DNA from 2 places in the Bacillus sp. V2I10 genome. Region 1 is predicted to be linked to the other one. Evidence: riboswitches for the same ligand, from Rfam matches in the RefSeq annotation. Region 1 holds a riboswitch; the other holds the start of a gene.
The links. Region 1 has a riboswitch for S-adenosylmethionine ahead of QFZ72_RS23535 (bifunctional homocysteine S-methyltransferase/methylenetetrahydrofolate reductase). Riboswitches for the same ligand answer to the same signal wherever they lie in the genome.
Positions count from the first base shown of each region.

Region 2: linked by a shared signal. The riboswitch ahead of metK (methionine adenosyltransferase) and the one ahead of QFZ72_RS23535 (bifunctional homocysteine S-methyltransferase/methylenetetrahydrofolate reductase) in region 1 are both predicted to bind S-adenosylmethionine.

Region 1 covers NZ_JAUSYV010000001.1:4,622,338-4,629,905, forward strand. Annotated here, with positions in the region: gene QFZ72_RS23525 (CvfB family protein) at 1-198, opposite strand, end outside; gene QFZ72_RS23530 (YajQ family cyclic di-GMP-binding protein) at 754-1,245, shown strand; SAM riboswitch class I at 1,430-1,561, shown strand; gene QFZ72_RS23535 (bifunctional homocysteine S-methyltransferase/methylenetetrahydrofolate reductase) at 1,639-3,492, shown strand; gene metH (methionine synthase) at 3,485-6,904, shown strand; gene QFZ72_RS23545 (SDR family oxidoreductase) at 7,043-7,568, shown strand, end outside.
Region 2 covers NZ_JAUSYV010000001.1:1,492,306-1,499,873, forward strand. Annotated here, with positions in the region: gene QFZ72_RS07535 (alpha/beta hydrolase family protein) at 66-848, shown strand; gene QFZ72_RS07540 (DUF2584 domain-containing protein) at 911-1,153, shown strand; gene QFZ72_RS07545 (arylamine N-acetyltransferase family protein) at 1,197-1,970, opposite strand; gene QFZ72_RS07550 (FusB/FusC family EF-G-binding protein) at 2,013-2,654, opposite strand; gene QFZ72_RS07555 (CD3324 family protein) at 2,887-3,150, opposite strand; gene pckA (phosphoenolpyruvate carboxykinase (ATP)) at 3,514-5,103, opposite strand; SAM riboswitch class I at 5,415-5,548, shown strand; gene metK (methionine adenosyltransferase) at 5,735-6,937, shown strand; partial or broken gene asnB (asparagine synthase (glutamine-hydrolyzing)) at 7,081-7,568, shown strand, end outside.

The DNA.
Region 1 (7,568 bases):
AATTTTCGGTTTCTTCATAGTTGCGGCAAGACGGTCTTCATGATCGACAATTAAATAAACCTCAATTTCTTCTTTGTCATCAATCGGCTCCGTGATTTCGGTTTTGTGGAGCAGCACACGGCTTTCTCCGTCTGTTAAATAATAGCCATAATCTAATTTTTCATCTATTGAAAGCGTCATAAACGTTCCTGGATTCATCAAATGTATTTCGTTCCTTTCTTATGCAGGATGCATCTGCTGTTAGTTTTCAAATTGAAGCGGACATTTATGTATGTATTTGCAGTTTAATGGCCAATTCCTGGGCTAAACAGGCGATTCCGCACTTCGTATTGTCCGGCTCCATCGCCTAACTCCTCGGTCAGAACGGATTCGGCGAAAAAGTCAAAATCGGACTTCATTCTCAATGCTGTAGACTACTCCAACCTTAGCGTTTTTGTACTTTGTCTTGTCCGGCTCCATCGCCTAACTCCTCGGCCAGAACGGATCCGCCAGTAAAGGCAAAAAGCGCCTTTTCTGGGAGATCCTTATCTGTCTTTCGGAGCTAAACAGGCGATTCCGCACTTCGTATTGTCCGGCTCCATCGCCCAGCTCCTCGGCCAGAACGGCTCCGCCAGTAAAGGCAAAAAGCGCCTTTTCTGGCGGAGCCTTATCTGTCTGTCGGAGCTAAACGGGCGATTCCGCACTTCAAATGTTGTTATCCCCTGTTCATTCTACTATAATCTATAGATAATATAAACTTTTGGGAGGATTCTTATGGCGAAGGACAGTTCTTTTGATATTGTTTCAAAGGTGGATATGCCTGAGGTGACAAATGCAATTACGATGACGATGAAGGAAATCGGCACCCGCTATGATTTTAAAGGGAGCAAAAGCAGCATTTCACTTGAAAAAGAAGAGATTGTTTTAGTTTCAGATGATGAGTTTAAAATGGATCAGTTAAAGGATGTTTTTATTTCTAAATTGATTAAACGCAATGTAGCGACACGAAATATTGATTACGGAAAAATCGAAGGTGCATCGGGCGGAACGATTCGCCAGCGCGCTAAGCTGATTCAGGGTATTGATAAGGATAATGCAAAAAAGATTAATGCCATTATTAAAAATTCCGGATTAAAAGTAAAAACTCAGGTTCAGGACGATCAGGTCCGTGTGACCGGCAAAAATAAGGACGACCTACAGCAGGTGATTGCAGCCGTTCGCGGAACCGACTTGCCGATAGATGTTCAATTTATTAATTTCAGATAAAGTGAACCAAACACTCGAGCTCTTCTCTGCTGGGTGTTTGTTTCGTTGTTCCGCAAGTTTCTGCTTCGATTTTCCACCAATAAATTCCGCGTCTATTCAGAAAACTTTTACTTTTGTATTGAATCTATCCGAAAAAACATGTAAATTAGATATAATATCTTTTTGTAAATTTCATATTTCACCATTCTTATCTAGAGAAGCTGAGGGACTGGCCCTTTGAAGCTTCAGCAACCTGGCATAATGAAATCATCTGTATTCATCAGGGATTTCAATCCAAGGTGCTAATTCCAGCGATGCATCCATCGAACGATAAGAAGAAGTCCTGATCGTTCAAAGTCTTCTTCTTGGAAGGCTTTTTTTGTTTTTTTCTACAGCACTAAGGAGGTTTGGAGTTTGACACTTTTAAACGATTTACAGAAGAAGATCCTGATTGGCGACGGAGCAATGGGAACACTGCTTTACTCTCACGGAGTTGACAGGTGTTTCGAAGAATTGAATTTATCGAAGCCTGATGAAATATTAAATGTTCATAAGGCGTATATTGCAGCCGGTGCAGATGTCATTCAGACAAATACTTACGGCGCAAACTATATTAAGCTATCAAGATATGGACTTGAAGATGAAGTGAGGGCGATTAACCGTACTGCTGTTCAGATTGCTAAAAAAGCATCAGCCGGCAATAACACCTATATTCTTGGAACGATTGGCGGCATCCGTGCTTTCAAGAAAAATGCCTATTCTCTTGAGGACATTAAACGCAATTTCAGAGAACAGCTTTACCTTTTGCTCAGTGAAGAGGTAAGCGGTCTGCTGCTTGAAACCTATTATGATCTTGAAGAAATAAAAACAGTATTAGAGATCGCAAGAAAAGAAACGAATATCCCGATTATTACAAACATCTCCCTTCACGATATCGGAGTCTTGCAGGACGGAACACCCCTGAATGAAGGCCTTTCTCAGCTTGAGGCACTTGGTGCTGACGTTGTCGGTCTGAATTGCAGACTGGGTCCTTACCATATGCTTTCATCTCTTGAAGAAATTCCGCTTCCTGAAAAAGCGTTCTTATCTGTTTATCCAAACAGCAGCTTGCCGACTCTTGAGGAAGGAAGACTTGTCTATGGCTCTGGAGAAAAATATTTTGCAGAAAGCGCACTCGCCTTCAGAAATCAGGGAGCAAGACTAATCGGAGGCTGCTGCGGCACAACCCCTGTACACATTGAAGCAATGGCAGCAGCGCTTAAAGGGCTCGCTCCAGTTACAGAAAAGAAAGTAAAAATACGGAAGAAAGAGATTTCTGTCACGTCTGCAGCGGAAAGAAAGTACCCTCCCCTGCAGGAAATAGTTAATAAGAAGCGCTCTCTGATTGTAGAACTCGATCCTCCTAAAAAACTTGGACTGGACAAATTTTTAAAAGGTGCAAAAGCACTGCAAGCTGCTGGAATCGATGCCTTAACACTTGCAGACAACTCGCTTGCGTCGCCGAGAATAAGCAATGTTGCTGTAGGATCCATCGTTCAGCAAACACTTGGACTCAGGTCCTTAATTCATATTACATGCCGCGACCGCAACTTAATTGGCCTTCAATCTCATTTAATGGGTCTTCATACGCTGGGACTTACGGATGTGCTTGCGGTTACAGGCGATCCATCAAAAATCGGGGATTTTCCGGGAGCTACTTCCGTTTATGATCTTTCTTCTTTTGATTTGATCAGCTTAATCAAACAATTTAATGATGGTCTTTCTTATTCAGGAAAACCTCTTGGGGAAAAAACCAATTTTTCAGTTGCTGCTGCGTTTAATCCCAATGTTAAATATCTCGATAAAGCAGTAAAAAGACTGGAGAAGAAAATTGCCTGCGGTGCAGATTATTTCATTTCTCAGCCAATTTACTCAGAAAAACAGCTGATTGATGTTTATGAGGAAACGAAGCACTTAACCGTTCCGATTTATATCGGCATTATGCCGCTCACAAGCAGCCGCAACGCAGAATTTATTCATAACGAAATTCCGGGCATTACTCTTTCTGACAGTATTCGTGAAAGAATGGCACAGGCAGGTGATAATCGGGAGAAAGCCTATCAGGAAGGATTGGCCATCTCTAAAAGACTGATTGATGCTGCCTTTGATTTATTTAATGGAATCTACTTAATTACACCGTTTTTAAACTATGAATTAACCGTTGAACTGACAAATTACATTCACAAGAAACAAATTGAGGTTAATGAAAGGAAGATTACGCATGTCTGATATAAAAAAGCAGCTTGAGAAAAAAATCCTCGTTCTGGACGGAGCGATGGGCACCATGATACAGGATGCAAATCTTTCTGCAGCTGATTTCGGCGGAGAAGAATACGAGGGCTGCAATGAATATTTAACGATTACTGCACCAGAAGTCATCGAATCCATTCATGATGCTTACCTGATCGCTAAAGCAGATATTATTGAAACCAATACATTTGGCGCTACTAAGATTGTTCTTGATGAATATAATCTCGGTCACCTCGCTTTTGAGTTAAATAAAAAAGCAGCGGAGATCGCAAAAAAGGCTGCTGAAAAATATTCAACTCCTGACTGGCCGCGTTATGTTGCAGGCTCAATGGGCCCTACGACAAAAACGCTGTCTGTTACAGGCGGAGCAACGTTTGAGGAGCTTATTCAAAACTACGAGGAACAGACACTCGGCCTGATTGCAGGCGGTGCTGATTTGCTTCTTCTTGAAACGAGCCAGGACTTATTAAATGTAAAAGCAGGCTTTCTTGGCATTAAACGCGCATTTGAACAAGCAGGCAAAGAAATTCCGCTGATGATTTCAGGGACAATTGAACCTATGGGAACGACGCTTGCCGGCCAGGATATTGAAGCCTTTTTCATTTCACTTGAGCACATGAAGCCTTTATCTGTAGGTCTAAACTGTGCTACAGGACCTGAATTCATGACCGACCACATCCGGACTCTATCAGGCATGGCTCATACAGCTGTCAGCTGCTATCCTAATGCCGGCCTGCCTGATGAGGAAGGAAATTATCATGAATCTCCCCGTTCTCTTGCTCAGAAAGTAAAAGGATTTGCAGAACAGGGCTGGCTGAACATTGTCGGAGGCTGCTGCGGGACTACACCTGCACATATTACCGCCATTGCTGATGCTGTAGGCGAACTTGAGCCCCGCTCCGTTCCGGAACGCGATCCGGCTCATACTGTTTCTGGCATCGAGCCGCTTATTTATGATGATTCCATGCGTCCTCTATTCGTCGGAGAACGGACAAATGTGATTGGCTCCAGAAAGTTTAAACGACTAATAGCGGAGGGGAAATTTGAAGAAGCAGCTGAAATTGCCCGAGCTCAAGTTAAGAATGGCGCACATGTAATCGATATCTGTCTGGCTGATCCTGACCGCGAAGAATTAGAAGACATGGAAGCCTTCATAAAGGAGATTACGAAAAAAGTAAAAGCACCTCTTGTCATTGATTCAACGGATGAGTTAGTCATTGAAAAGGCACTTTCCTATTCTCAAGGGAAAGTGATCATCAATTCCATCAACTTAGAAGACGGTGAAGAGAGATTTGAAGCAGTCGTTCCTCTCATTCACAAATACGGTGCAGCTGTTGTAGTAGGAACGATTGATGAAAAAGGAATGGCGCTGACTGCTGAGCAAAAGCTTGATGTTGCTGTCCGTTCATATGAGCTGCTGACTCAAAAACACGGGTTAAATCCATCAGATATCATCTTTGATCCGCTTGTATTCCCTGTCGGAACAGGAGACGCGCAATATATCGGCTCAGCTGAAGAAACGATAAAGGGCATCCGCTTAATTAAAGAACGATTGCCGCAATGCCTGACAATCCTTGGAGTCAGCAATGTATCCTTCGGCCTTCCTCCTGTTGGACGAGAAGTACTGAACGCCGTCTATTTGTATCATTGCACTCAGGCAGGACTTGATTATGCAATTGTTAATACGGAAAAGCTTGAACGATTTGCATCGATTCCAAAAGACGAAATTGAAATGTCAGAAACTCTTCTTTTCAATACGAATGACAAGACATTGGCTGCCTTTACAAATCACTACAGAGGCAAAAAGAAAACCGCAAAAAAACCGGTTCAGTCTCTTCCTTTAGAAGAACGCCTTGCTCAATATGTCGTCGAGGGTACGAAAGAAGGACTCCTTGCAGATCTTGAGATTGCCTTAAAAGAGTACGCAACACCGCTGGATATAATAAATGGTCCTCTTATGAAAGGCATGGCTGAGGTAGGAGAGCTGTTTAATACAAACCAGCTGATTGTTGCTGAAGTGCTGCAAAGCGCAGAGGTCATGAAAGCATCCGTCTCCTTTTTAGAGCCTCACATGGAAAAAAAGGATGACAGCGGAAAAGGCAAAATTCTGCTTGCTACGGTAAAAGGAGATGTTCATGATATCGGTAAAAATCTAGTCGATATCATCTTGAGCAACAATGGCTACAAGGTAGTAGACTTAGGCATAAAAGTGACACCTCAGGACTTGATTCTGGCTGTCAAAAAAGAAAATCCCGATATCGTCGGACTCTCAGGTCTTCTTGTAAAATCCGCGCAGCAAATGGTTTTGACTGCACAGGATTTAAAAGAAGCTGAAATCTCAGTGCCAATCATGGTTGGCGGTGCTGCTTTATCCAGAAAATTTGCTGACGGAAAAATTGCACCGCAGTACAGCGGACCTGTAATTTACGCCAAGGACGCAATGGATGGACTGTCCCTTGCAAACAGAATCAGAATAGATCCAACACAATTTAAGAAAAAAGAAGCCGTTCCTGAAAGAACTGCTGAAAAGAAAGCAACTCCAGCCGTAACAGAATTGCTGGAAAAAAGGGCTGCGCTCACTCCCTCACCTTATTTTGAGCCGGAGGATTGCAGGCGGCATATTATTAAAGATATCGAACTGCCGCATCTGATTCCTTACATTAACATGCAGATGCTGATTGGCCATCATCTTGGCCTAAAAGGAAAAGTAAAGGAAATGCTTAAAAATAAAGATCCAAAAGCTGTTGCCTTAAAAGAAACAATAGATGAGCTTCTTAAACAGGGCTACGAGGAAAAATGGTTTCAGCCTGCAGCCGTCTATCAATTTTTCCCTGCAGAATCAGATGGCAATATGCTGCATATTCTGGATCCTGAAACGGAAAAAACCGTGCAGACATTTGAATTCCCAAGGCAATCAAAGCTGCCGCACCGCTGCATATCCGATTATATCCGCCCAAAAGATGAGAACAAACAAAGAGATTATGTCTCCTTCTTTGCGGTAACCGCTGGAAAAAAAGTAAGGGAAATTGCCAACCGTTTTAAAGAGCAGGGAGATTATTTAAAAAGCCATGTTGTACAGGCGCTGGCACTCGAGCTTGCCGAAGGCCTTGCAGAACGGACTCACCAGCTGATCCGTGACCAATGGGGCTTTCCTGATCCTCCGGATTTCACAATGGATCAGCGCTTTTCTGCCAAATATCAGGGTCAGCGTTTTTCTTTCGGATACCCAGCCTGTCCGAATCTGGATGATCAGGCGAAATTATTTGACCTCATAGCTCCGGAAGATATTGGCGTGAACTTGACGGAAGGCTTTATGATGGAGCCGGAAGCGTCAGTAACGGCAATCGTTGTCGCCCATCCTGAAGCTAGATATTTCAATGTATTGAACTAAAACTTAGGTTTTAGTTCTTTTTTTTGGGGAATTTTTACGTTTCATCTCATTCATTCAGGGAATATATTCTAAAGAACAGCTACATATTCAACATACTTTTCACCATACTAAACATGATTAAACCATGGAGGGATTTGGATGAGTCAAGATAGTCAAAGCAAAAAAACGATGCCCGCACAGCATCAGGATGTACAGCCGGGTCATGAGAACTTAATGAATCCTCAGCCTGAGTTTGATGCACTTCAATATAAGGGCAGTGAGAAGCTGCTTGATAAAGTGGCTATTATTACAGGCGGAGATTCAGGAATTGGACGGGCAGTTGCAGTCCATTACGCAAAGGAAGGCGCAGATGTCGTCATTTCTTACTTAGACGAGCATGAGGATGCTAATGAAACGAAACGGCTTGTTGAACAAGAAGGCCGCAGATGTATTCTAATGCCGGGAGATATAGGCGAAGAATCTTTTTGCGGACAAATTATTTCAGAAACCATCAATCAGCTTGGAAAAATCGATATCCTTGTAAATAATGCCGCTGAGCAGCATCCTCAGGCAGGAATTGAAGAGATCTCAAAAGAACAGCTCGAACGGACGTTTAAAACGAATATTTTCTCCTTTTTTTATATGGTGAAAGCAGCACTTCCTCATTTGAAACAAGGAAGCAGCA
Region 2 (7,568 bases), 3.1 Mb from region 1:
AAATAATGTATGATTGCGAAAAAAATGTGTGATTGCCCATAAACGATTTTGTGAGGTGCAAGGAAATGGAAAATGGTTCAATAATCGAGAGTCAGCTGCTGCCGTCGCCTAATCCTAAAATCAGACTGCAGCTCGTTACCTATTTTTCCGAAGGGCTTAAGGTAAAGGGACTCCTTGCTGAGCCGGCTGAAGAAGGAAAGTATGATGGTTTTCTTTATTTAAGAGGCGGGATTAAAAATGTAGGCAAGGTAAGAGCCGGACGGATTGTGCAATTTGCTTCAGAAGGCTTTGTTGTGATGGCTCCGTTTTACCGGGGGAATCAGGGCGGAGAAGGGAATGAAGACTTCGCAGGAGATGACAGGTACGATGCGCTGCATGCTCTGACGCTTTTAAAAAACCACCCTAAAGTTGATAAGGAACGAATCCATGTCTTCGGATTTTCAAGAGGAGGAGTGATGGCGCTTTTTGCAGGAATTTTAGATCAGGACGTTCGTTCATTAGTTACATGGGGCGGTGTTTCTGATATGGTCCTTACATACGAGGAACGGGAAGATTTGCGGAGAATGATGAAGCGGGTGATAGGGGGGACTCCTGCAAAATATCCTGAAAGATATAAGTGGAGAACTCCGCTGTATGACCTGGAGGCATTAAAGGCTCCAATTCTTATTATTCATGGTGCTCATGATCAAAACGTTTCAGTCGAACATGCTTATCTGCTTGAAAAAAGACTTGGTGAACTTGGAAAAAGAGCAGATACGATGTATTTTGAGGAATATACGCATTATTTTCCTCCTGCAGTTAACCGAAAAGTAGTAAGAGAGCTGACTTCTTGGATGAAAAAGCAATAAAATCAGGAATCGGGCTAAATGGATATGTTAAAATAACGTTATATGAAAAAGGAGTGATTAAGATGGGTATGCCTTTAGAATTGAACACGATGATCGTGACAAAAGGGAGAGAAAACCGATTAGAAGAGAATCTTTTTTCTCTCGAAAAAGAGGGCTATCGCATTTATCCGCTGGAGATTCCCGTTGAAGTCAGAAAAACAAAAGAAGGGGAAGTAAGCGGACAGGCTCTGATTAAAAAACTTGAGCTCTCTGATTCTAAAACCATTTTGACTTACCAGCTGATTGCGCTGAAATCTACAAATTAACATTCATACGAAAAAAGCTGCCGGCGGGCAGCTTTTTTGCGTTTTACTTCATGTTAAAATATTTCTCAGCAAGTGATTCAAAATTAACTTTGTCTATTGATTCTTTCTTCACTTCACCATTCACAGACTGTGTAAAGGAAGTGTCAGTCAATGTGATGTTTCCATTTTCAGTGAATCTGGTTAGCAAGCGATTTTTATTAAAAGGTGATTCCGCTGAATCACGGATGATTTCTTGAATTTCATTCAGTTCAGTCATATAAATGCTTTCAGAATCAAAAGCATATCCTTTTTTCCATTCCTTATCTTTATATTTCAGCTTCATTTCCAGGCAGTAATCCTTTTGTAGATCAGGAGTCTTCGTAATTCTGAATTGCCCGTTCTCAGAGGAAATGAGTTTACCATTCAAAGGAACGGGTTTAAGCGGCAGATTTCCTCCAAACCCAGTATCTATTAGATAGGTTTGATCATTTTCCATAAGGAGGATGGCTGCGTGGGTATTGCCGGTTCTGCTCCAGTCTTTTGCAGTATGATCATAAACAATCCCTTGGACCAATTTGGCAGGAAAATCGTTTTCCATCAGGAAAAAATAGAAAAGGGGATTCAGCTCATAACAAAGACCGCCTTGTTTCATGATCAGCATTTTAGAAATTAAGTTCTCTTTGCTGATCTCTAAAGTCTTGTTATCTATGATGCACAAGTTTTCAAATGGAATGGCTTTCGCCGTTTTTTCAAGAACTTCGTCCAAATCTTGAAAAGTGATTTTTGCGTATTCAGGAAAGCCGATTCGTTTTCGGAATAATCCATTGAGTTCATTCATTCTTCTTTCCCCCATCCATTACGATCACCTTGGTTACAAAAGCTATTTTTTCATCCAGGCCAGAAAATCATTTAACTTCGTCAATGAAGTGATATTCTCATTGCACGTATGAGGGTCCTGGCAAATATAATTGCCGCGTTTAATGAAAGTTCCAGGTTCGTTTCCTTTAATTTCTGCAGTAAACATACCAACTTCTTCAAACCGGTTGCAAATCGTGCAGATGCCCTTTTGATTGATGCTGCCGAACGTCCCCTGCAAGCCTATGAGCTTATTGGTTTGAGGGGCTATTATATATTGTTTCCCTGATCCTTTATCATGCCAGCTCAAGTAAGAAATTTCAGTGAAATCCAGTTCTTCTAATGAAGAAGGAGCCTTTATTTTCTTAGCTTTTGGAAACAGCTTTTTTATTATTTGCTCGTTTACTTTTTTAAATGGAATAACAAAAGGCTTTAATTGAGATAGAAAGACATCCGCATCAGATTTGTCTTTAACATCATTTATGGGTGAGAGCAGATCATTCTCTTCAGGTCCAATTTCGTCGAATAACATGAACGTCCTTTCCTGTGCAAGCGATTTTAAGGCCTTTAACACGTTTGGGTCATTAACCGTTCCATATCCATTCACAAGCAGTTGCGTCTGCGCTTTTATATAGTTATATTGGTCGCTTCTTATAAATGGTTCCATTTCAAGATCCTCCATTCAGGCCGTATTAGTAAAAGGTTTAATTCTATAATAAAAGAACAGTTATATTTTTTATATGGTTAGAATGAATAGGAATCAAACTCTGCATAAGAAAAGCGGATTTGTTCTGGCCGAGGAGTTTGGCAATGGAGTTAAACATCAATAATCAAAGATTTATATTTGCTTATCTCTAAAAAACACTGATCATCTTTTGGATCATCAGTGCTGTTTGCTTTTATTTTGTATAGACAATCTTTTTGATTGTTTCGGCTGAAAGATAATATTCTTCAGCTAGTTCCTGAATTTTTTTGCCGCTTTTAAATCTGCGCTTAATCGAACGGTTCCTGTCATCGAGTACCTTTCTTCCACCGGACCGGGTGCCCCACTTATAGTGCGCTGTTTCCGGTTTCGGGATGTAGATGGTCTCTCCCTGAATGTACTGCTGAATTTCTGCAATTAGTTCTTCAGGTAAAATAGCGTTTGCGTTCACATATTTCATTTCTGCCAGCCCCTTATTTGTGATTATAAAAATAAGGTGCAAAGCCACAGGACTTGAAAAGGCAAACGCTGATGCGGGCGATTTAAATAAGTGTCCGCCCCATGCAAAGTATCGCCTTTTTACTGCCGGGCTTTGCATGAGACGATGCAGAATCTGGCAAACGGACTGAATTCGCCAAAAAAGATCACCCCCTTAAAAGAAATGATTGATTTACTTTTTTATACAATTTTATCATATGGATCTAGCTCAAAAAAGGAAAAACGTTCCCGACCAAATTCAGTCTGAGTTCTTTTCCATTTATCAAGCCAGCTGCGATACATCAAAAAAGCTATGCCAGAGTGTGTGGCATAGCTTTTGGATTGCTTATACTGTTGGTCCGCCAAGAGTTTCAATCTCTTCTGAAACATGATTGAACTTTTTGAAATTTTGTTTGAACTTATCTGCAAGCTCTTTTGCTTTTTCATTATACGCATTTATGCTGTCCCAAGTTTTAACTGGCTGCAGAACTTCATCCGGTACACCAGGCACGTGAATTGGAATTTTCAGTCCGAAGTTTTCATCTGTAACAGTTTCCACGTTGTCTAATTCGCCTTCAAGAGCGGATAGAACCATTGAACGGGTATATTTCAGTTTCATGCGCTTGCCGGTTCCGTATTCTCCTCCAGTCCAGCCTGTGTTGACTAAGAATACATTTGCCTGATGCTCATCAATTTTCCGCCCGAGCATCTCTGCATAAACAGTAGCAGGAAGCGGCAGGAAAGGCGAGCCAAAGCACGTAGAGAATGTAGCCTGAGGTGATGTAATGCCTCGCTCTGTTCCGGCAAGCTTGCTTGTGTAGCCGCTTAAGAAGTGGTACATGGCCTGTTCTTTTGTTAATTTGCTGATAGGAGGAAGAACTCCAAATGCATCAGCAGTTAAAAAGACAATCGTATGCGGGTGGCCTGCAATACTAGGCTTCACAATGTTATCCATTGCTTCAAGGGGATAGGCCGCTCTTGTATTTTCAGTAAAGAAGGTATCATCATAGTCAGCAATTCTTGTGTCATCATCAAGTACTACATTTTCAAGCACTGACCCGAATCTTATCGCATCAAAAATTTGAGGTTCTTTTTCACGTGAGAGGTTGATGCACTTGGCATAACAGCCTCCTTCGATATTAAAAACACCGGCATTTGACCATCCGTGCTCATCATCGCCGATTAATTTGCGGTTAGGATCAGCAGACAGGGTTGTTTTTCCTGTTCCTGACAGACCGAAGAAAAGGGCAACATCGCCTTCCTGACCAACATTTGCAGAGCAGTGCATCGGCAGGATACCGCTTTCAGGAAGCAAATAGTTCATGACAGAGAAAATGGATTTTTTCATTTCTCCTGCATATTCCGTTCCTCCGATTAGGATCGTTCTTTTCTCAAAAGAAATGATGATAAAAGTTTCAGAATTTGTTCCATCTACTGACGGATCTGCTTTAAAGTTTGGTGCGGACACGATCGTGAATGGATTATCATGCTGAATCAGCTCATCCGCGCGCTCTGGCTGAATAAATAATTGCTGTGCAAAAAGGTTATGCCAGGCAAATTCATTTACAACCTGAATCGGAAGGCGGTATTTTGCGTCAGCTCCGGCAAAGCCTTTGAAAACAAAGAGCTCATTGCGGTCTTTTAAGTATGAAAGAACTTTTAAGTACAATTTTTCAAATGCCGTTTCAGAGAAAGGCTGATTAACAGCACCCCACTCAATTTTGTCATTTGTTGAATTTTCTTTTACAATAAATTTATCTTTAGGTGAACGTCCTGTGTAAGTACCAGTTGTTGCACGGACTGCTCCTGTTGAAGTTAATGTACCTTCATTGCGCTCTAATACTTTCTCTACAAGAACGGGAACTGATAAGTTATGAAATGCATTTTCCCCTTTAAGTAAAACATCAAGCTCATTTGTAATTTCGATTGAATTCATCCCATACCCATCCTTTACCTATATTTCTATTATTATTTTCAACTATATGTTAAGTGACTCTTCTCGATTAGTATAACACATTAAAATAAATAGTCTATACTATTTAACTTATTCTACGTACAAATTGATGAAATGGAACTGTTTAAGAAACGTTTTTGATGAAAATGATACATATATAATAGGAAGTGTTTTTATTTCGGCATTTTGTGGAAACATATATAAAGGGACCAAAAAAATCTTATGCGAAAACCTTGTTATTTTTTGTTGACACCTGAAGGAAATATACGATATTATATGTCCTTGAACGGATTCTCTTATCCCGAGCTGGTGGAGGGACAGGCCCAATGAAACCCAGCAACCTGCTTTATCTTGAAAATTCATTCGTGAATTTTTGCGAGCAAAGGTGCTAACCTGATGCAAGGCGAAAGCCCTTGATCGATAAGAGCGAAAGGCTACGATTTTAGTAAATAACCTTTCCTCGCGGGAAAGGATTTTTTATTTCAAATATATTTTGCCTGAAAGTACTCGTGGATTCTCCTAAAACATGCCAACTGAAATATTTTGCCGAATGGTCAAAATATGAAAGGGAATGAGTTCCGTATCATCTAACCTTTTGAGGAGGAAAACTTTAATGACTAAACAACGTCGTCTGTTTACTTCAGAGTCTGTAACTGAAGGTCATCCTGATAAAATTTGTGACCAGATTTCTGACTCGATTTTAGATGCAATCCTAGAAAAAGATGCAAATGCCCGTGTAGCTTGTGAAACATCTGTTACAACAGGTCTTGTTCTGGTTGCTGGTGAAATTACAACTTCTACTTATGTAGACATTCCAAAAATCGTTCGCGAAACGGTTAAAGAAATTGGCTACACTCGTGCAAAATATGGTTTTGATGCAGAAACATGTGCAGTACTTACTTCAATTGATGAGCAGTCAGCAGATATCGCGATGGGTGTTGATCAGGCGCTTGAAGCACGTGAAGGAAAAATGACAGATGAGCAGATTGAAGCTATTGGTGCAGGTGACCAAGGATTAATGTTTGGTTTTGCCAATAACGAAACGAAAGAATTAATGCCTCTGCCGATCTCACTTGCCCACAAACTTGCACGCCGTTTAACGGAAGTCCGCAAAGAAGAAATTCTTCCGTACCTTCGTCCTGACGGAAAAACTCAAGTAACAGTTGAGTATGATGAAAATGACAAGCCTGTTCGCATTGATACAATTGTTATTTCAACTCAGCATCACCCTGAAATTTCATTGGAGCAAATTCAGCGCAACGTAAAAGAGCATGTTATTAACCCGGTAGTACCGAAAGAATTAATTGATGAAGATACAAAATACTTCATCAACCCGACTGGCCGTTTCGTAATCGGCGGACCGCAGGGCGATGCAGGCTTAACAGGCCGTAAAATCATCGTTGATACTTACGGTGGGTATGCTCGTCACGGAGGCGGTGCATTCTCTGGTAAAGATCCAACAAAAGTTGACCGATCTGCAGCTTATGCAGCACGCTATGTAGCTAAGAACATTGTAGCAGCTGGCCTTGCTGATAAATGTGAAGTTCAGCTTGCATACGCAATTGGTGTGGCTCAGCCGGTATCAATCGCGATCGATACATTTGAAACAGGGAAAGTGAAGGAAGATGTGTTAGTTGATGTTGTTCGTGCTAACTTTGACCTTCGTCCGGCAGGAATCATCAATATGCTGAATCTTCGCCGTCCAATTTACAAACAAACAGCTGCGTACGGACACTTTGGCCGTAATGATCTTGACCTTCCATGGGAAAGAACAGATAAAGCAGAAGCTCTTAAAGAGCAGGCATTAAACCGATAATAAGTAAAAAAGGATGAGAATACTGCTGTACGCAGTTCTCATCCTTTTTTTGTCGAATTTTTGTTTTATTTTGTAAAAATATGCAACAATCTCTTCCTAGTCTTCGTTTTATAAGTGGAAAGACAATTTTGGAGGCGAATAGGATGTGCGGATTTGTTGGAATTATTGATTATCGTAAACAAGCAGGAGATCTTTTATTCAATACATTCATTGAGAAGGCCAGCAGAAAAATAGAACACAGAGGTCCTGATGACAGCGGATTTTATCAAGATGAGCAGGTTCTTCTGGCCTTTCAGCGGTTAAGCATTATAGATGTTAAAAGCGGACACCAGCCTATGGCTTATGGAACTGATGACCGCTATTACATTGTGTTTAACGGTGAAATTTATAACTATATTGAGCTCAGAGAAATCATTTTTTCCCATGGGTATAAGTTGAAAACGGATACGGATACAGAAGTGATCGTTGCGCTTTTTTGCATTTATGGCCAGGAAACGATTCAACTTTTAAGAGGAATGTTTTCATTTCTGATTTGGGACAGACAGGAACACTTTTTATTCGGTGCAAGAGATCACTTTGGAATAAAGCCTTTATATTACATAGAAAACGGGGAAATAAATCTTTTTGCTTC